DNA from 4 places in the Paenibacillus sp. J2L1-98 genome. Region 2 is predicted to be linked to each of the others. Evidence: riboswitches for the same ligand, from Rfam matches in the RefSeq annotation. Region 2 holds a riboswitch; each other region holds the start of a gene.
The links. A riboswitch is a leader RNA that binds a small molecule or an ion and turns the genes downstream of it on or off. The one in region 2 is predicted to bind cyclic di-AMP.
Positions count from the first base shown of each region.

Region 1: it holds a riboswitch for cyclic di-AMP, as region 2 does, so the genes downstream of both, AC0YNZ_RS27150 (ubiquitin-like domain-containing protein) here and AC0YNZ_RS28745 (C40 family peptidase) in region 2, are expected to answer to the same signal.
Region 3: it holds a riboswitch for cyclic di-AMP, as region 2 does, so the genes downstream of both, AC0YNZ_RS10800 (hypothetical protein) here and AC0YNZ_RS28745 (C40 family peptidase) in region 2, are expected to answer to the same signal.
Region 4: it holds a riboswitch for cyclic di-AMP, as region 2 does, so the genes downstream of both, AC0YNZ_RS03320 (APC family permease) here and AC0YNZ_RS28745 (C40 family peptidase) in region 2, are expected to answer to the same signal.

Region 1 covers NZ_JBWDNW010000026.1:9,751-13,942, forward strand. Annotated here, with positions in the region: gene AC0YNZ_RS27140 (HD domain-containing protein) at 1-728, shown strand, start outside; gene AC0YNZ_RS27145 (TatD family hydrolase) at 746-1,519, shown strand; cyclic di-AMP (ydaO/yuaA leader) riboswitch at 1,703-1,885, shown strand; gene AC0YNZ_RS27150 (ubiquitin-like domain-containing protein) at 2,133-3,281, shown strand; gene rnmV (ribonuclease M5) at 3,406-3,954, shown strand; gene rsmA (16S rRNA (adenine(1518)-N(6)/adenine(1519)-N(6))-dimethyltransferase RsmA) at 3,959-4,192, shown strand, end outside.
Region 2 covers NZ_JBWDNW010000030.1:31,667-35,858, forward strand. Annotated here, with positions in the region: gene AC0YNZ_RS28730 (M1 family metallopeptidase) at 1-65, shown strand, start outside; gene AC0YNZ_RS28735 (hypothetical protein) at 93-902, shown strand; gene AC0YNZ_RS28740 (hypothetical protein) at 1,042-1,626, shown strand; cyclic di-AMP (ydaO/yuaA leader) riboswitch at 1,987-2,138, shown strand; gene AC0YNZ_RS28745 (C40 family peptidase) at 2,142-2,597, shown strand; gene AC0YNZ_RS28750 (FAD-binding domain-containing protein) at 2,775-4,133, shown strand.
Region 3 covers NZ_JBWDNW010000004.1:134,690-138,881, reverse strand. Annotated here, with positions in the region: gene AC0YNZ_RS10815 (GTP cyclohydrolase II) at 1-627, opposite strand, end outside; gene AC0YNZ_RS10810 (DODA-type extradiol aromatic ring-opening family dioxygenase) at 659-1,423, opposite strand; gene AC0YNZ_RS10805 (winged helix-turn-helix transcriptional regulator) at 1,571-1,900, shown strand; cyclic di-AMP (ydaO/yuaA leader) riboswitch at 2,054-2,215, shown strand; gene AC0YNZ_RS10800 (hypothetical protein) at 2,221-2,646, shown strand; gene AC0YNZ_RS10795 (SDR family oxidoreductase) at 2,946-4,016, shown strand; gene AC0YNZ_RS10790 (winged helix-turn-helix transcriptional regulator) at 4,063-4,192, opposite strand, start outside.
Region 4 covers NZ_JBWDNW010000001.1:707,765-711,956, forward strand. Annotated here, with positions in the region: gene AC0YNZ_RS03310 (hypothetical protein) at 1-86, opposite strand, end outside; gene AC0YNZ_RS03315 (alpha/beta-type small acid-soluble spore protein) at 505-720, shown strand; gene AC0YNZ_RS03320 (APC family permease) at 807-2,624, opposite strand; cyclic di-AMP (ydaO/yuaA leader) riboswitch at 2,840-2,999, opposite strand; gene ilvD (dihydroxy-acid dehydratase) at 3,186-4,192, opposite strand, start outside.

The DNA of each region.
Region 1 (4,192 bases), on a different contig from region 2:
ATTTAGAGCGGATACTGCGCGTATTACGCCCTTATAAAGGGCAAATTGTAGTAAAAGAGAGCGGAATGCACGCCGTAGAGCATTATTTGATGTCCAGATATCAAATGTATTGGCAGATTTACTTCCATCCAGTTACAAGAAGCTCTGAAATTATTTTACGTCAAATATTTCGTAGAGCGCAGGAGCTTTATGTGGGTGGCTATGTATTTAATTGGATGCCAAGCTCGATTAAGGTGCTGCTTCATAATACGATGACGGTGCATGATTATCTGAAACTGGATGAAGCACTCATTCAGACTGCCTTCACGCAATGGGCGGAGGAGCAGGATTTGCTGCTAAGCGATCTGTGCGACCGTTTTCTGCACCGTCATTTATATAAGTACATAACCATTGAAAATCCCGATGAAACGCTATTAAATGAAATTAGTGATTGTTTCTCTTCTATTGGAATGAATCCGGATTATCATATGGAGATTGATTTCCCGTTTGACCTGCCATACGACGTATATCGACCTGATAAAAAAGATGGCGAAAAGAAAGAAAAAGCGCCGATTTTGTTGTTAGACGGGCAGGATGAAATAAGTGAAATTTCTGCCAAATCCGACATTGTTCGCTCTATTACCGGTCTGCATCAGGGACAATACCATTTGTACTACCCGGAAGAGCCGCTCAAAAAAAATATGAACCGGATACCTGATTCTTTGAAAAAATTGTTCAAACTCGACTGAAGGAGCCTGACATCAATATGACATTACTTTTCGATACACATACCCATTTAGACTCATATAAGTTCGATGAAGATCGTGACGAAGTCATTCAGCGCGCAAAAGATGCAGGCGTGCATATGCTCCTCAATATTGGCTTTAACCGTGAAACGATTCCGACGACGATCGCGCTCGCCGAGCAGTACGAGTTCATTTACGCGGCTGTCGGCTGGCATCCTGTGGACAGCATAGATATGCTTCCGGAGGATTTAGAATGGATTGAACGGCTATGCGCGCATGAGAAGGTTGTTGCCATCGGCGAAATCGGTCTTGATTATCACTGGGATACCTCGCCTAAAGACGTTCAGCAGCGTGTATTTCGCGAACAGATCCGTCTTGCGCGCAAAGTAGGGAAGAGGGTCGTTATTCACAATCGCGATGCTCACGAGGATGTTGTCCGAATTCTTCAAGAGGAAAATGCAGCCGAGGTCGGAGGCGTCATGCATTGCTACTCAGGCAGCTGGGAAACCGCAAAACGGTGCCTGGATATGAACTTCTATATTTCGTTCGGAGGACCTGTTACTTTCCAAAATGCAAGGGTGCCCAAAGAGGTGCTTAAACAGGTTCCGCTCGACCGGCTTTTGATTGAAACCGACGCTCCATATTTGGCCCCTCACCCGTTCAGAGGGAAGCGAAATGAGTCCTCCTATGTGTCCTTAGTTGCAGAGACAGCAGCGGAATTATTAGGCAAAACGGTGGAAGAAATAGGCGCAATTACGACCGAAAACGGTAAAAAATGTTTTGGTATTGTCTGAGAATGAGAGAAATGAGGAGAATTTAAGACCTTTATCGCGTAAAAACTAATTTTTATATCGATTATCGCTTATTTTTTCCGTCTTTATTCACCTTTTTCGCTTAAATCGTCTTTTATCGTATCTTTACAATTGACCTCGTATGAGGGTATGATTCAACTCAGAGCATAACATTTTGTATTGGATTTCCAGTTTGCGCTTAATCTCCACTTTGGAGAGCGGGGGAACCAGATGCGGGAATTTATACCGCATTTTGAATTCTTCAGGGGTGAATTTCGGAGCCTTTGCCATGAGCATTGTGTAACGAATAGGGCGACTCTCTTGCCCGAATCCGTCAGCTAACCTCGTAAGCGTTTATAGAGAGTGATCAACCTCGTGCATCCATTTTTCCGTATCCCAGAGTAGTAATACCCGGGAAGCCACGAAACAGATCCTCTGTCGACGGCTTCTTTTTATTTTCGAATAATCGGGAATTTGTCGACATAGGGATTAAAGATGGGGGTGGGAGGTTCGGCAGCAGTTCTGGATTGCGTGCTTGCACGCCAATATACTATAGTCGCGTCAGTTGTATCATGCGTAAAACTTGGCGGCGGGGCTATGAAGGAGGACCGATGAAGTGGGAATACTCCAGGTTAAGGACACCCATGGGAAACGATCATCCAGCATGTCTTTCGCATTGCGATGGAAGCGTGAAAACTTGCGTTTGATTCTTTTGAGTGCTACTATCTCAATCGCTATGACTTTCATGTTTTTGGTGTTGTTGTACGGAACGGCTGTCAAAAGCGTCTCCGTAGTAGTGAACGGACAAGAAACCATTGTGGAAACGAAGCAATGGGTCCTGCAACGCCTACTGGATGAACAAGCTATCGCAATTGGACCACATGATGAGGTGTCTAAACCGCTTAATGCGGCAATAAAGGACGGAGATCGTATCGAGGTAACTCATGCGGTACCGGTAATTGTGAAAGCTGATGGCAAGACCTCTACTGTGTACACGACAGAGAGAACAGTAAAGGCAGCGATCGAGGAATTACATATTCCAGTTCGTAGTCAAGATAAAGTAGTACCGCCGCTTAATACCGCAGTAAATGCGGAATTGACGGTAACAGTAGTGCGCGTCGACACGAAAGTATCGGAAACGGAACGCGCGATGCCATTCTCTATCGTGAAGAAGAAGGATCCGACACTGGAAGCGGGCAAGGAAAAGCTCGTGCAAACCGGTAAACAAGGTCTTATTGTAGAACATATCGAGAAGCAGTATGAGGACGGAGTTCTCATTTCGAAGAAGATGGTCAGCAAGGTTGTCGAGACGGCGGCTGTTGATCAGGTTATCGCTATCGGAACGAAGAAGGAAGAGCCTAAGGTAACGGTTCTCTCGAACAGAAGCACAAGCATGGCTTCGCTTACGAAGAGCGGTGTCACGTTTAAGGCAAGGAAAGTGCTTAAGAACGTCACGTTGACTGCTTACTCAGCAGGCGTAGCTTCTACAGGCAAGGATGAAAGCCATCCGCAATACGGAATTACAGCATCAGGAGCCCGTGTGCAAGAGGGACGGACTATAGCCGTTGATCCTGAGATTATTCCGATTGGCTGGTGGGTTTACATTGAAGGCATTGGCTTCCGCCGGGCTGAGGATAAGGGCAGCGCGATTAAAGGCAACAAAATCGATGTATACTTTGACAGCACTAAGATTGCAAACAAGTTCGGCAGAAAGAAAGGCATCACTGTATATGTGCTGGGGCCGAATAGACCTACCTCAAGCTGATGAGCGGGTTACCATCATTTTATCGTAATATTTAATTAAATATGCCATCATAAGGAGAGGCACTGCCTCTTCTTTTTGCATGTTTGCGGGCTTATTAGAATTTATAAAGAAGGGAATGATCTTGATGATCAAAGAGATCATTGTCGTTGAAGGTAAAGATGACACCGTAGCAATAAAACGGGCGGTAGATGCGGATACCATAGAGACGAACGGCTCGGCCATCGGTGAGGACGTGCTGAGAAGAATCGCGCTGGCGAACGAGCGTCGCGGCGTCATTATATTTACTGATCCCGACCATGCGGGAGAACGTATCCGCAAAATAGTCGCCCGTCACGCACCCGGGTGCAAGCATGCTTTTTTACCGCAGGAGAAAGCTTTGTACAAAGGGGATATCGGCATTGAAAACGCGAGTCCCGAAGCGATTCGTACAGCGCTCTCAGAGCTGCGTACAGAGTCGGCGGACGGAGCGGGAGAAATTAGCTGGGAAGACTTAATGGATGCAGGCCTAATCGTCCATCCGGACGCGTCCAATCGGCGCCTGGTTATAGGCAAGCTGCTTGGCATCGGTTATGCGAACGGCAAGCAGTTTTATAAACGTTGTACAAGCTTTCGAATTTCCAAAGCAGAATTTACGGAGGCGTTCCGTCAAATGGAAGAGGAACTGGAGGGATAGCGGGATGAGCGGACAAGAGCATACTGAGCAAAGCAAGACAGCGGTAAAATCGGCTTCGGTAGAGGTGGCCACGCCCAAACGGACCAAAGAGATCATTGCCAAATACGGCTTCTCTTTCAAGAAGAGCTTAGGACAAAACTTTCTGATTGACCAAAATATTTTGAACAACATCGTAGCGGCTGCCGAGCTTGATGAAACAAAGGGCGCACTGGAGATCGGGCCCGGTATTGGCGCGCTC
Region 2 (4,192 bases):
GCACGAGATGGAGCCTTGGAGTAGTCAATCTTATTGAAGGTCTGCTCGGGTCGCTGAGCTGGTAAGTAATTGCGTTCAAGGAGCGATTAACAATGAAAATACATTTGAAGCAAGGCTGGCGGCTAGCGGTTAAACATTTTTACCTTGTTATATTATTGTTTCTGTATCAGCTGCTATGGGGATTTTTCCTTTATCGTTTCATTGACTCGGTCGTCTCGCCGCTGCTGCGGCGGTACCCGGGCTCCTATCCTTCTGATACGGCTGCTCAGCTCTTCATGACCGAAGCCCAATTCCAGCTGCTCAAAACCGATCTGATCACCCCGTATGTCTGGACGTTAGGCGGTCTGTTGTTTGCCAGGATGCTGCTGACGCCTTTGTTTAACGCCGGCTTGTTCTACTCGCTCAATCAAACGAGATCGGAGGGGAGAACCCGGTTTCTGGAGGGCATCCGCAAAACGTGGAAGCCCGTTGTCCTGCTCTACTGGATAGAAGCTGTCTTATCGCTGGCTCCTGCCTGGTGGCTGATGCCCCGCTCGCTCGACGCACTTCTGGAGAGCGGCTCCATCCCGGAACTGCTGCAAGCGGTGCTGCCTGGCGCATCACTATGGCTGCTGTGGAGCACAGTGCTGCATTTGTTATTTCTAGCCATGCAGTTCGGCGCTGCATCCGGCGAAGGCGTATTCCGTTCCTTATGGCACGCTCTCCGGAACTTTCTCTCCTATGCGGCCATCTCACTCATCATGTGGGGGATCGGAGCTGCCGCAGGACTCGTAGTCACCGGCATATCGATGCTCTGGGCCGGCTTGTTCGCGCTCATCCTGCATCAGGGCTATCACCTGATTCGTACGCTCATGAAGGTATGGACCATAGCCTCGCAATATGAATGCCTGCAATCGAAATAAACGCAGGATGAAGAAGCCTTCGGCTCCACGGTTCGCCCGTGGATACGGGGCTTTTTTTATTTCAAAACCGACCGCAACTAAATGATTACATTTCTGTATAAATATTTGTAAGAAAATGAATAATGGGGGATACATGTAAATGATGCGTAAAAAATTGATTATAATATCGATGGTATTGCTCTTATCGGGGGGTTCGCTCGTTGCAGCCGACAAATTACTCCAAAAAGTAACGCTGATTTATAATAATAAACAATCGGTAGAAGATGGTTTACTGGTAGATGATAAGGTGTACATCAATATCCGTTCCTTAAGCGATTCCATGCAAGCGTTCATTCAATGGAAGGGCAGCGAGAAGAAGCTGGTCATTCAGAAGCCCAACGTCCATATGTTTCTGATGAATGAGAAGCGAACCATGTTTGGACAGGTTGAAAAAGGGGCTGTTCAGAAATTTTTAGTACAAGCGCAAATCGATAATTTGAATGTCGCCATCTCCGAATTCAAGGTCACGATTGTTGACCCTAACGATAAAGAAACGACGATTGACAGCCGCAGCCAGGATGATGCTGATTTTAAGCAATTTGTCGAAAAAGACACCTTTTGGTTCAGCTCGAAAGTCATCTCCTATGATTTTAAATACTCGGGCAAATACAAGCTGCGGTTCTGGATGGAACAAAAGAACGGCGATCCGCAGCTCATCTCCGAGAAGGTCATTACCGCAAAATAAAGCGCGCATCCGAATGATGTAAAACCTGAAACTACAATAAAACCTCCGGCTGACCGGAGGTTTTTTGTATGAATTTTTTTAATCTTTCGTTTGTAAACAGTAAAACACCGCAGCTTTCGGGACTTTAGGCTAATCTACGCGGAGAGGTGCCGCAGGGACAATCCGGTATCATTTACATGATATCTACATAATTAATGAATTAGTTTCGTCACATTTAGCTAGAAAAGACTACAAATGAGTGTTTATATTACACAAAAGTCGTTTAAACGAACTAAATTGTCAAAAGGTTACATGAGAATTATTAGAATTTGCCAGTAAAGGCAGGAGATCAATGAAAATAATCGAATAATTCTCAGGAGCATGAAAAAACTGCCTAATTCCCTATCGGGAAACGGGGGAACCACTCTGGGTGAATTGATTCCGACGTCTGAGTTTTCTCAGCGCCTGAGGAATCATAGGGAGCCTTCAACCGAACCCCACAGCTAACCTCGTCGGCACTGGAAGGAGTTTCACAATTGAAGAAGATTACCGCATTACTCCTGGGTCTCGTTCTCGTACTCGCTTTCCAGGCGGGTAGCGCTTTCGCAGACTCAAAACTGAACGGAACTATCAGTGATCTTATTGGTACTCCGTACAGAAGCGGCGGAACGTCGTCGAATGGCTTTGACTGCTCCGGTTTTACGAGCTACGTGTTCGACAAATTGGGCGTTGACCTTCCTCGCACATCCGGTTCGCAAGCAAAAACAGGCACGAAGGTCGCTAAGGCTGACCTACTTCCGGGAGATCTTGTGTTCTTCGACACAGTCGGTGGCAACAACAGCACCGTTTCCCATGTTGGCATATACATCGGAAATGGCAAGTTTGCACATTCGTCCTCCAGCAGAGGCGTTGTAACAGACAAACTTAATTCCTCCTATTATGTAGACCGTTACGTGACTGCCCGTCGTGTCATGGATACGGATTCCCTCTAAGCATATGCTAACGGACAATAGAGTGACCTAACTCCTCTCATCGAGGGTTGCAAGGGTAGACTCACCCAGCAAAGCCGCAGTTATTTGTCCACCGTCGACAAATGACATGCGGCTTTGCTGTTTTATTTCAAGCTGATTATGCCGCACTGCTCTGCGGTATAGGAAGGAGAAATGCCGATGTATTTGTTTATTCACCGCAAGGATTTGCGCACCGCAGATTTGCGCGCATTTGATTATTTGAAAAACAAAGATACACATGGCATTCATTTGCTCATCATAGATCCCGTCCTCACGGGCGAAGGCCGGCTGACCAGCCACAGCGGCCGAAATTTTTTGGCGCAAGCCGCTTCACTCCTGCACAGCTATTCCAATGCGGACAAAGAACTGCATGTGCTGTACGGGGATCCCGTTTTGATTACCGAAGCTCTGCTGCAAACGCATCCCATCGAAGAAGTCGTCGTTCATGCGGACTACACGCCCTACTCGCTTAGGCGCGATGAGCAGCTGCAGCAGGCAGCGCGCAGGCTGGGCCGGCGCTGGATGTCGATTGCAGATGCGCCGCTTGCTGATTTAGAAGCTTTTCCTGCATTCGCACGGCGGCCTGCGCCTTATAAAGTGTTTACGCCCTTCTATCGCATGTGGAGCAGCTATATGCGGGAATGCTATCGTCCAATGAGCGGAACAATGATTCAGGAGCTGTCTACCGTAAGAGAAATGAACAGCAAGGTCGCGCTATCATTCGCGCTGCCAGAGTTTATTTCTTGCGCACTTGGCGGCACTTGTGTTGAAGGGGCTCAAAAATCGTTAATCAAGCTGGATCGCTTCGCGCGTGAGCGCCTCGCCTCCTACGCAAATAGCCGCGACGCTTACGCGGACGATTATGCCAGCGGTCTCGCCCGCTTCTTGAACACCGGCGCCATCTCGGCCCGCCACGCCTACGAGCTTACGCAAGGGCTGCCCGGGGCCGAGACATGGATTCGCCAGCTGGCATGGCGTGATTTCTATTTGTACCAAGCGATGTATCATGATGATTACTTCCGATATGAACAGCTGGTTGATTTGTCACCGCTCTCGGATACTCATCTGCAGGCGTGGGCAGCTGCTGCGACCGGCATTCCGATTATTGACGCGGCCATGACGCAGCTGAACCGTACGGGTGAGCTGCCAGGCCGCTTGCGAATGGTTGCGGCCATGTTTTTAACTAAAAACCTGCTGTGCCCGTTTACGCTTGGCGAGCAGCATTTCCGTCTGCACCTAAGCGATTATGACAATACGCTTAACCGCGGCGGCTGGCTGTGGTGCTCATCGCTAGGCTATGATGCTGCGCCTTATTTCCGCATTATGAACCCGGAGACACAGTCGCGGACGCATGATCCCAGCGGCAGCTATATCCGGCACTGGCTGCCTCATTTAGCCCATCTCACGGACAAAGAGATTCATAAGCCGCAAAGCGGCGCCATCGTTGATCTGAAAGCGTCCCGGGCACGAGCTATCGAGGTATATAAGACGATACTTAAGCAGCGGGCGGGTTCATAATCCGAATGATTGACTGAACAGCATACGATTTCTTATTTGCCATATAAATAAACCTCTAT
Region 3 (4,192 bases), on a different contig from region 2:
CATACCCGATTTGCGCAGCGCGTCCACTTTACGCGGATTATTCGTAATGATCGACACCGGCAAAACGCGCAGCAGCTTAAGCACGGCGATGGCATCGCTGTAATCGCGCGCATCATCCGCAAAGCCCAGTTCCGTATTCGCGTCAACCGTATCAAGGCCGTCCTCCTGCAGCAAATAAGCGATCGCTTTGCTGAACAACCCGATTCCCCGACCCTCATGGTTCGCCAAATAAAATAGTGCTCCCGAGCCGTGCTCGGTAATAATCCGCATCGATTGCTTCAGCTGGAAGCCGCAATCGCATCTTGCGCTCCCGAATATATCTCCCGTATGGCAGATGCTGTGCATCCGAATGAGCGCATCTTCATTATTTTCGAAATCGCCATATACGAGAACGCTTGATTGCTGAAGATCGGCATAGGAGAAGCGGTTCAAATCTTCAACCAGCTGCTCGGGAGACTTCTCCTCGCCTGCCTCCTTGCGAAGCCAGCTATACCAATGAAACACCTTCGTTTCGCCGTCTAACTCTACAGGAAGCTTAACCGGCCCAATGACATAAATATCGTGGCTTCCGCTTTGCGTACGTTTTAATTTATCCTTAATAATGGCTGCGATATTTGGTTTGATCATGCTTATTCACCTTCTCTAACTGTATATAAAATTAAAATTGCATGGATAAGTAGCTCAGTGTGCCGAATTGGTAGCTTCGATAAATAACCTCCGGCGTCGCTTCCGCATGGCCGCTTCCAAGCGCGATATATAAAGGAACAAAGTGCTCTGCGCGGGGTACAGCCATTTTAGCATGCGGAGCAAGCTGTTCATACTGAAATAGAGAATTTAAATCCTGCTTATTCATTTTTTCGATTAGCCACTCATCAAATTCGACTGCCCAGCTCTCCGGCTCCTGCTGTCCCCATTTCACCACCCTCAGATTATGGACGGTTACGCCGCTGCCGATCAGCAAAATATTTTGCGAGCTAAGGCTGCGCAGCGCTTCGCCAATCCGGTACTGCTCCTCTGCGGAGCGGTAAGGATTAACGGAAACTTGCACGACCGGGATGTCCGCCTTCGGAAACATATGCTTCAGCATCGTCCATGAGCCGTGATCGAGTCCGCGATTCGTATCATAGGCTGCCGGTATGCCGCTATCCTTCAGCAATTGGCCGACAAGTGCAGCTGCCTTAGTAGATCCTTTCGCTGGATACTTAACCTTGTACAGCTCATCGGGGAAGCCGTAAAAATCGTAAATCGTCTCGTATTCATCATCCTTGGACGAGATCGTAACTACCTCGGTCTCCCAATGCGCGGTGAAGATAACGATGGCATCCGGATTCAAGCCCGCTCCTGTTTGCTCAAGAAACCTGCTATATTCATTTTGCTCGACGGCGAGCATCGGTGATCCGTGTGCTAGAAATAAGGGCTTCATTGTTGTGCCTCCTTCAAATCACTTACTATTTGTAACTAATTATAATTTTATAACTAAGGATAGTCAAGTAATTAACAATATTCAGGTTTGCTTGTATAAATAAGATATTGAGGTTATACTTAATAGAAGTAAAAAGAGGTGATACGCATGGATCAATCTAACCTATGTCCCCGTTTCCAGAAGGGAATGGACATCATCAGCAGGCGTTGGACCGGCCTAATCATAAATCAGCTTTTGTCCGGCCCGCAGCGATTCTGCGCCGTACAGTCCGCGCTCCCCATCAGCGGCAGACTGCTGTCGGAGAGATTTAAGGATTTAGAAAATGAAGGTATTGTCGACAGGCATGTTTACCCCGAAATACCTGTTCGCATAGAGTATTCATTAACGGAGAAGGGCCGCGCACTCGAGCCGGTCATCCGGGAAATACAGAACTGGTCGCAGGACTGGGTAGAGGTTGAGCCAATTACAGAAGACTGACCGGGCCGTTTCGAACAAAGGGATGATCTGACAAGAGGTACTTGTCGATCATCCCTTTTTTAAGCTCTCGGCAGTCATGAATGCCCGCCAGCCATTATCTCTGAATTTTTCATAAGATTTACAGCGAAGCGATTGGGGGTTATAATAAAGAGTACACTATTAACGCTGAATTTTTCGAATGAAAAAACGGGGGAACCAACGCGTACGTTCGATAACGTTTCGCAAGGGGTGAATCCAGGGATTTGTAACCCTGGTAGGGCATTCTCTCTAGCCCGAATCCGGCAGCTAACCTCGTAAGCGAACAAAGGAGAGATTTTTTTATGTTGACAAATTGTGAAAACCAGCATTATTTCATCACCGAACAATCCCCCTATTTATCCGTCACACGAATCGAACTATTCGTCATTCCAGCTATCGCCGTCGACTCGGCAGGCCATCGTATATGTCTACGTTTAACAAGCAATCTGGGATTCGGCTGGAGCGAGCTATTCGCCTGCGATAACGAAGATGCGATTGACTTGGAACGATGGAGCGACCTGCTTCAAAGCTTTATCGGCAGCGTCCCTCTCCCGCCTCTAAACCATTTTCAGTATGACAAGACGGATCGGGACGGACGCATACTCAACCTATTCGCCACAGCCGTCAATCATGTCCTGGCACATGCGTCCGATTCGTCACCGTTCAAAAGCGATCTTGAAGAATCTGTTTTGCGTCAACGTGCTGTCTCTTACGTCTCTTTGGATTAACGGTCTTCATAACAAAAATAGACAGTCCAGAACAGGTTCCACGTTCTGGGCTGTCTTACTGTTAGCGTCTCTGCATCCCGGTAAAGGCTCGCGAGAGCTGTATTTCGGAAGCCGGGTTAGCGTATTACCTCCAGAGCAGCTTTCCCCTGCGAGTTATTCTTCCCCACATAAATCCTTCGATATTACTGCTTAATTACTTTAAAGTGCTTACGTCACTTCAAAGTGCGTACTTCACAGCTCCTATTTGTTGAGGCAATATAAGTCTGAACAAAGCACAGTGCAGAAGGAGCTGATTCGCAATGAATACTGAATCTCCAAAAAATCGCAAAGTCGCCTTAGTCGTAGGCGCAAATGGTGTTATTGGGAGCAACCTTATCGATTACCTCATCACTCTCCCTGATTGGGACGTAATCGGCATATCGCGCCGAGGCGGTGAGTCTAGCGGCCGTGTCCGGTATATTGCTGCAGATCTGCTCCATGCAGACGAAACCCGTGAAAAGCTAAGCGGTTTAACCGAGGTTACACATATTTTCTATGCCGCCTACCAGGACCGTCCAACTTGGGCCGAACTCGTTCAACCTAATCTCGCCATGCTAGTGAACGTCGTAGAAGCTATCGAACCAATCGCATCGGGCTTGAAGCATGTCAGCTTAATGCAGGGATACAAAGTATACGGCGCGCATCTCGGACCCTTCAAGACGCCGGCCCGCGAGTCAGACGCTAACCATATGCCGCCCGAGTTCAATATTGATCAGCAGCAATACTTAGAACAAAGACAAAGCGGCAAGACTTGGACTTGGTCGGCGCTCCGTCCTTCTGTAGTCTGCGGCTTCTCGCTTGGAAATCCGATGAACCTCGCCATGGTTATTGCGGTCTACGCTTCCATTTCGAAGGAGCTTGGACTTCCGCTCCGGTTTCCGGGAAAGCCCGGAGCTTACAACAGTCTCTTGGAGATGACAGATGCCGGGCTTCTTGCAAAAGCAACCGTATGGGCGGCGACAGATGAGCGCTGCGCCAATCAGGCATTCAACATTACGAACGGCGATTTGTTCCGCTGGAATGAATTATGGCCAAAGATTGCTCACTACTTCGGCTTAGAGACAGCGCCTCCGCTGCAGATGTCATTGGACATTGTTATGTCGGACAAGGAGCCGTTATGGGACAAGATGGCCGAGAAGCATGGGCTTGCCCGGCATTCCTATAAAGAGGTATCCTCATGGCGATTTGGCGATTTCGTGTTCTCATGGGATTACGATTTCTTCGCCGACGGAACGAAGGCCCGCCGCTTAGGCTTTCACGAATTCATCGATACGGAAGCGATGTTCATGAACATCTTCGACGACTTCCGAAGGCGCAAAGTCATACCGTAAAAGATCTGTCATAAAAAAAGCCGGCCTGCAGAATAAGGTCGGCTTCTTAACTATTATTGACGGCATCAAGCGGTGGATTGGCCAGAACGGCAGCCTTCCCCTCGTACTTACGCTCTATATGCGAATCTCCCCACCTGCACATCAGATGCAGGATCTCCTTTAAACTCCAGCCGTAG
Region 4 (4,192 bases), on a different contig from region 2:
GCAGCTTGATAGGCATAAACTTCGTGCTGCTTTAGTATGGATGCTTTCCGCTGCAGCTCTTCTTTCATGGTCATTGTCTTCATCACTACACTTATTCACCCTCCTGCCATCCCCTGTCCGACAGCAGTCCATAACATTCAAGCTGCCTGCCGGAAAACACGATCTATTGTTGATTGCGGATAATGTAACTATACAGGAATCCATTTAGTCCACCTAGTACCATGTTTCCATAGTACTTGACAGCACCCATCCGCTCCTATGTATCGCTCTGAAGTTTCCATTATATCTCCTTTATTAAAGGAGAGCTCCCCATAATTAGTTAGGGCATACCCCAACAATTCTTGAGGAAATCAAATGAGATCAACCTATTTAAGGTACGTGATTCTGCGAAAAATGATGTTCTTACAGATGGGAAAAATTGCTAGAAAAATCTTTCTCTTTGAATGTATACATTTACAAATACACCACATAATAACCTTACATCCAACGAAGGAGTGAACTTACATGAGCAGAAGAAATTCAAACACGTTAGTAGTACCGCAAGCAAAAGCAGCACTTGCACAATTGAAAACTGAAGCAGCACAACAGCTGGGTGTTACATTTTCACAAGATGGATACAACGGTAATTTATCGACTCGTGATGCAGGTTCTATCGGGGGATATATTACTAAGAAGCTGGTTCAAATCGCAGAACAACAATTAGGTCAGCGTAAATTCTAATAAATGGAAACCCCTTCATGATCTCAAGATCATGGAGGGGTTTTTTACATTCACTTGATTTCTGTGAAATCATCTAACTAGGGCCGTTATTTTTGAAGATGATAAGGTACTGTCGCGATGACCACATCTTTTTGTGTAAATAAATATGCACGGAGCATTAAACTCGTCTGGTTGTGAAGAAAATAGTGCCACCAGTGCTTGGTAATAAATTGCGGAATGAGAATGGTGATATGATCCGTTTCGGCAGTTTTCCATTCAATCGTATCAATAAATCTCATTAACGGCCTAATGATGCTCCGATAACTTGAGCGAAGTACGATAAGACGGACGCCGGGATTCCACTCTTCCCATTTCTTCTCCATCCGCTCAATATCCTCATCATCAAATCCGACGTATACGGCAACTACATTTTCCGTCAATGATTTGGCATAGCTTAACGAATGATTAACGACACGGGTAATTCCCGCAATTGGAACTACGATCGTGCTTCCTTTTATGACAGGCTTATCCTTTGCCATATTAATCCGCAATTCGTCCGCCATGTTCCGGTAGTGGCGGTGAATACCGAAAAAGATAAAAATAACGATCGGCAAAAAGATAAATACCATCCACACGTGGCTAAACTTCGTAAAGATGAAAATCAGCGTGATCGCAAGCGTCGTCAACATCCCGACCGTGTTAATGATGAATGGAAATATCCAGCCTTTTGGCTTCAATTTCAACCAGCGTACCATCATCCCCAGCTGGGATAAGGTGAATGGAATAAATACACCTACCGCATACAGCGGAATTAAATTTTCGGTATTGCCGTGGAAAGCAATAACAAGCAGCGCCGATAAGACGCCTAAAATAATAATGCCATTTGAAAATCCTAAACGGTCCCCGCGAGCCATAAACATATTCGGCATGTATTTATCCTTTGCCAGCATGAAGGCGAGCAATGGGAAAGCAGCATAAGCTGTATTGGCTGCCAGAAACAAAATCAGAGCGGTTACTGCCTGTATACTATAATAAATTACCCCTCTGCCGAATGTTGCATTCGCAATTTGCGAAACAACCGTTTCTTTTTCATTCGGAGTAATGCCGTACCAATAGGCAAGCAGGCTGATCCCGATAAACATCGCACCGAGAATCGTACCCATCATAATAAGAGTAGCGGCCGCATTGCGTTCAGCCGGCTGTTTAAAGTTAGGAATAGCATTGGACATCGCTTCAACGCCGGTAAGGGCCGAACACCCTGAGCTAAATGCCTTTAATAACAAAAACAAGCTGATATTCGAGACGGTTGCGCCCATCTCTGGAGCAGCGGCATGAATGCCTCCGGCTGCATATTTGATAATACCGGAAATGATAAGCACGAAAATGGCTATTACAAACAAATATACCGGAAATGCTAACACGGATGCGGACTCTGTAATTCCTCGCAAATTGATAATGGTCAGCACCAAGATCATCACTAACGCAATTAAAACACGATGATCATGAAGAGATGGAAAAGCTGAAGTAATAGCGTCTGTACCGGCAGATGTGCTGACGGCAACCGTTAGAATATAATCGACAAGGAGCGAACCACCGGCTAACAGACCTGTTGAAACGCCCAAATTGTCTTTGGCTACGATATAAGCGCCGCCACCCGTCGGATAAGAAAAGATGGTCTGACGATAGGATAAAATTAAGACTAATAACAGTCCGAGCACAGCGAGCGATATCGGAATCGAATACCAAACGGCTGCAAATCCTACCGCCATTAACACAAGCAAAATTTGCTCCGTGCCGTAAGCGACCGATGAGAGCGCATCTGATGACAATACGGCGAGCGCTTTAAGCTTGCTTAGCTTTTCACCTTCGATTTCTGTGCTTTTCATTGGACGTCCGATTAGTAATCGTTTAAATCTGCTTACCATGATGATGCCCCATTTCTTATCACTGGATATTTAAAATTAAACACCGTGATCAAACTCTCCATATATCTTGTTCGCCCGTTCATTTGTTATACACCTATTCATCAGCCATTTAAACCATTTAAACACAAGTAAATCATAATTTTGGACAAAAAAAAGCCGCAGGAAAGTAAGGACTTTCCCACGGCTTTACCAAAATAGTTTGGCAGGTCGTGAATAATTCCTCTTCTGGACGCTTACGAGGTTAGCTGTCGGATTCGGGCGCAAAAGTCGCCCTACACTTAACAAAAGCCAAGTGATTCACCCCTGAGATCAGATCGGTTGATCTGTCCTCTATGGTTCCCCCGTTTCTTCTTCAGAACTCAGCGATAAAGGTTAATTATTGAACAAGATATGATGATTGATCACGAATTGAATCATACTCCTTCCAAAAAGTGTTGTAAAGGAACAGATACAATCAAATTGATTTGAAATATCACCTTGTATAATCGATTAAACGCTTACATCCCGTTCAATCTTTCCATATCGTTCTAATGCTCCATCTCACAGTAACGGATCTTGAGATTATATCTCAAGATCCGTTACTGCACCTTTTGATGCCGATGATACGAGCTTCGCATACTTGGCAAGCACACCCGATTTATATTTAAGCGGAGGCTTGATCCAATGATTTGCTCTTGCTTCCAGCTCCTGTGGCGTGATATCAAATTGTATTTCCTGCGCCTCGCTGTCAATGGTTATCATATCCCCTTCTTGCAAAAATGCAATCGGCCCGCCTACCTGAGCCTCCGGCGATACATGACCTACAACAAAGCCGTGCGAACCGCCCGAGAACCGTCCGTCTGTAAGCAGAGCAACCTCGCCGCCTAAGCCTTTTCCTATAATTAATGCGGTTACCGAAAGCATTTCCGGCATACCGGGCCCGCCTTTTGGTCCAGCGTACCTGATGACCAGCACATCCCCTTTAACGATTTCGTCATTCGAAATGGCTATTGTCGCTTCTTCCTCGCTATTATAGACGCGTGCGGGGCCCGAGAATTTCAGCTTTTTTAAACCTGACATTTTTGCCACTGCGCCCTCAGGAGCAAGATTGCCTCTCAGCACAACCAGTGGACCCGTTGGTTTCAGCGGACTCTCGAACGGACGTATGACCTGTTGATTTTCTTTCAGAGGCTGTGCTTCAGCCAAGTTTTCAGCAATTGTTTTTCCTGTGACCGTAGGACAATCGCCATGGAGCAGACCTTTTTCAAGCAGCATTTTCATAACGCCCGGTACGCCGCCATTATCATTCAGATCCTGCATGACATATTTGCCGCTTGGCTTTAAATCAGCAAGATGAGGCACTTGTTTACGAATCCGTTCAAAATCGTCTAAAGTTAAATCAACCTCAACCGAGTGCGCCATTGCCATGAGATGAAGCAGAGCATTCGTTGATCCCCCAAGGGCCATAATGAGGGTGATTGCATTTTCGAACGCTTTTTTTGTCATAATGTCGCGCGGCCGTATATCTTTCTCAAGAAGCTTGATAACGGTTCTTCCCGCCTCTGCGCATTCAACTGCTTTATAGGAAG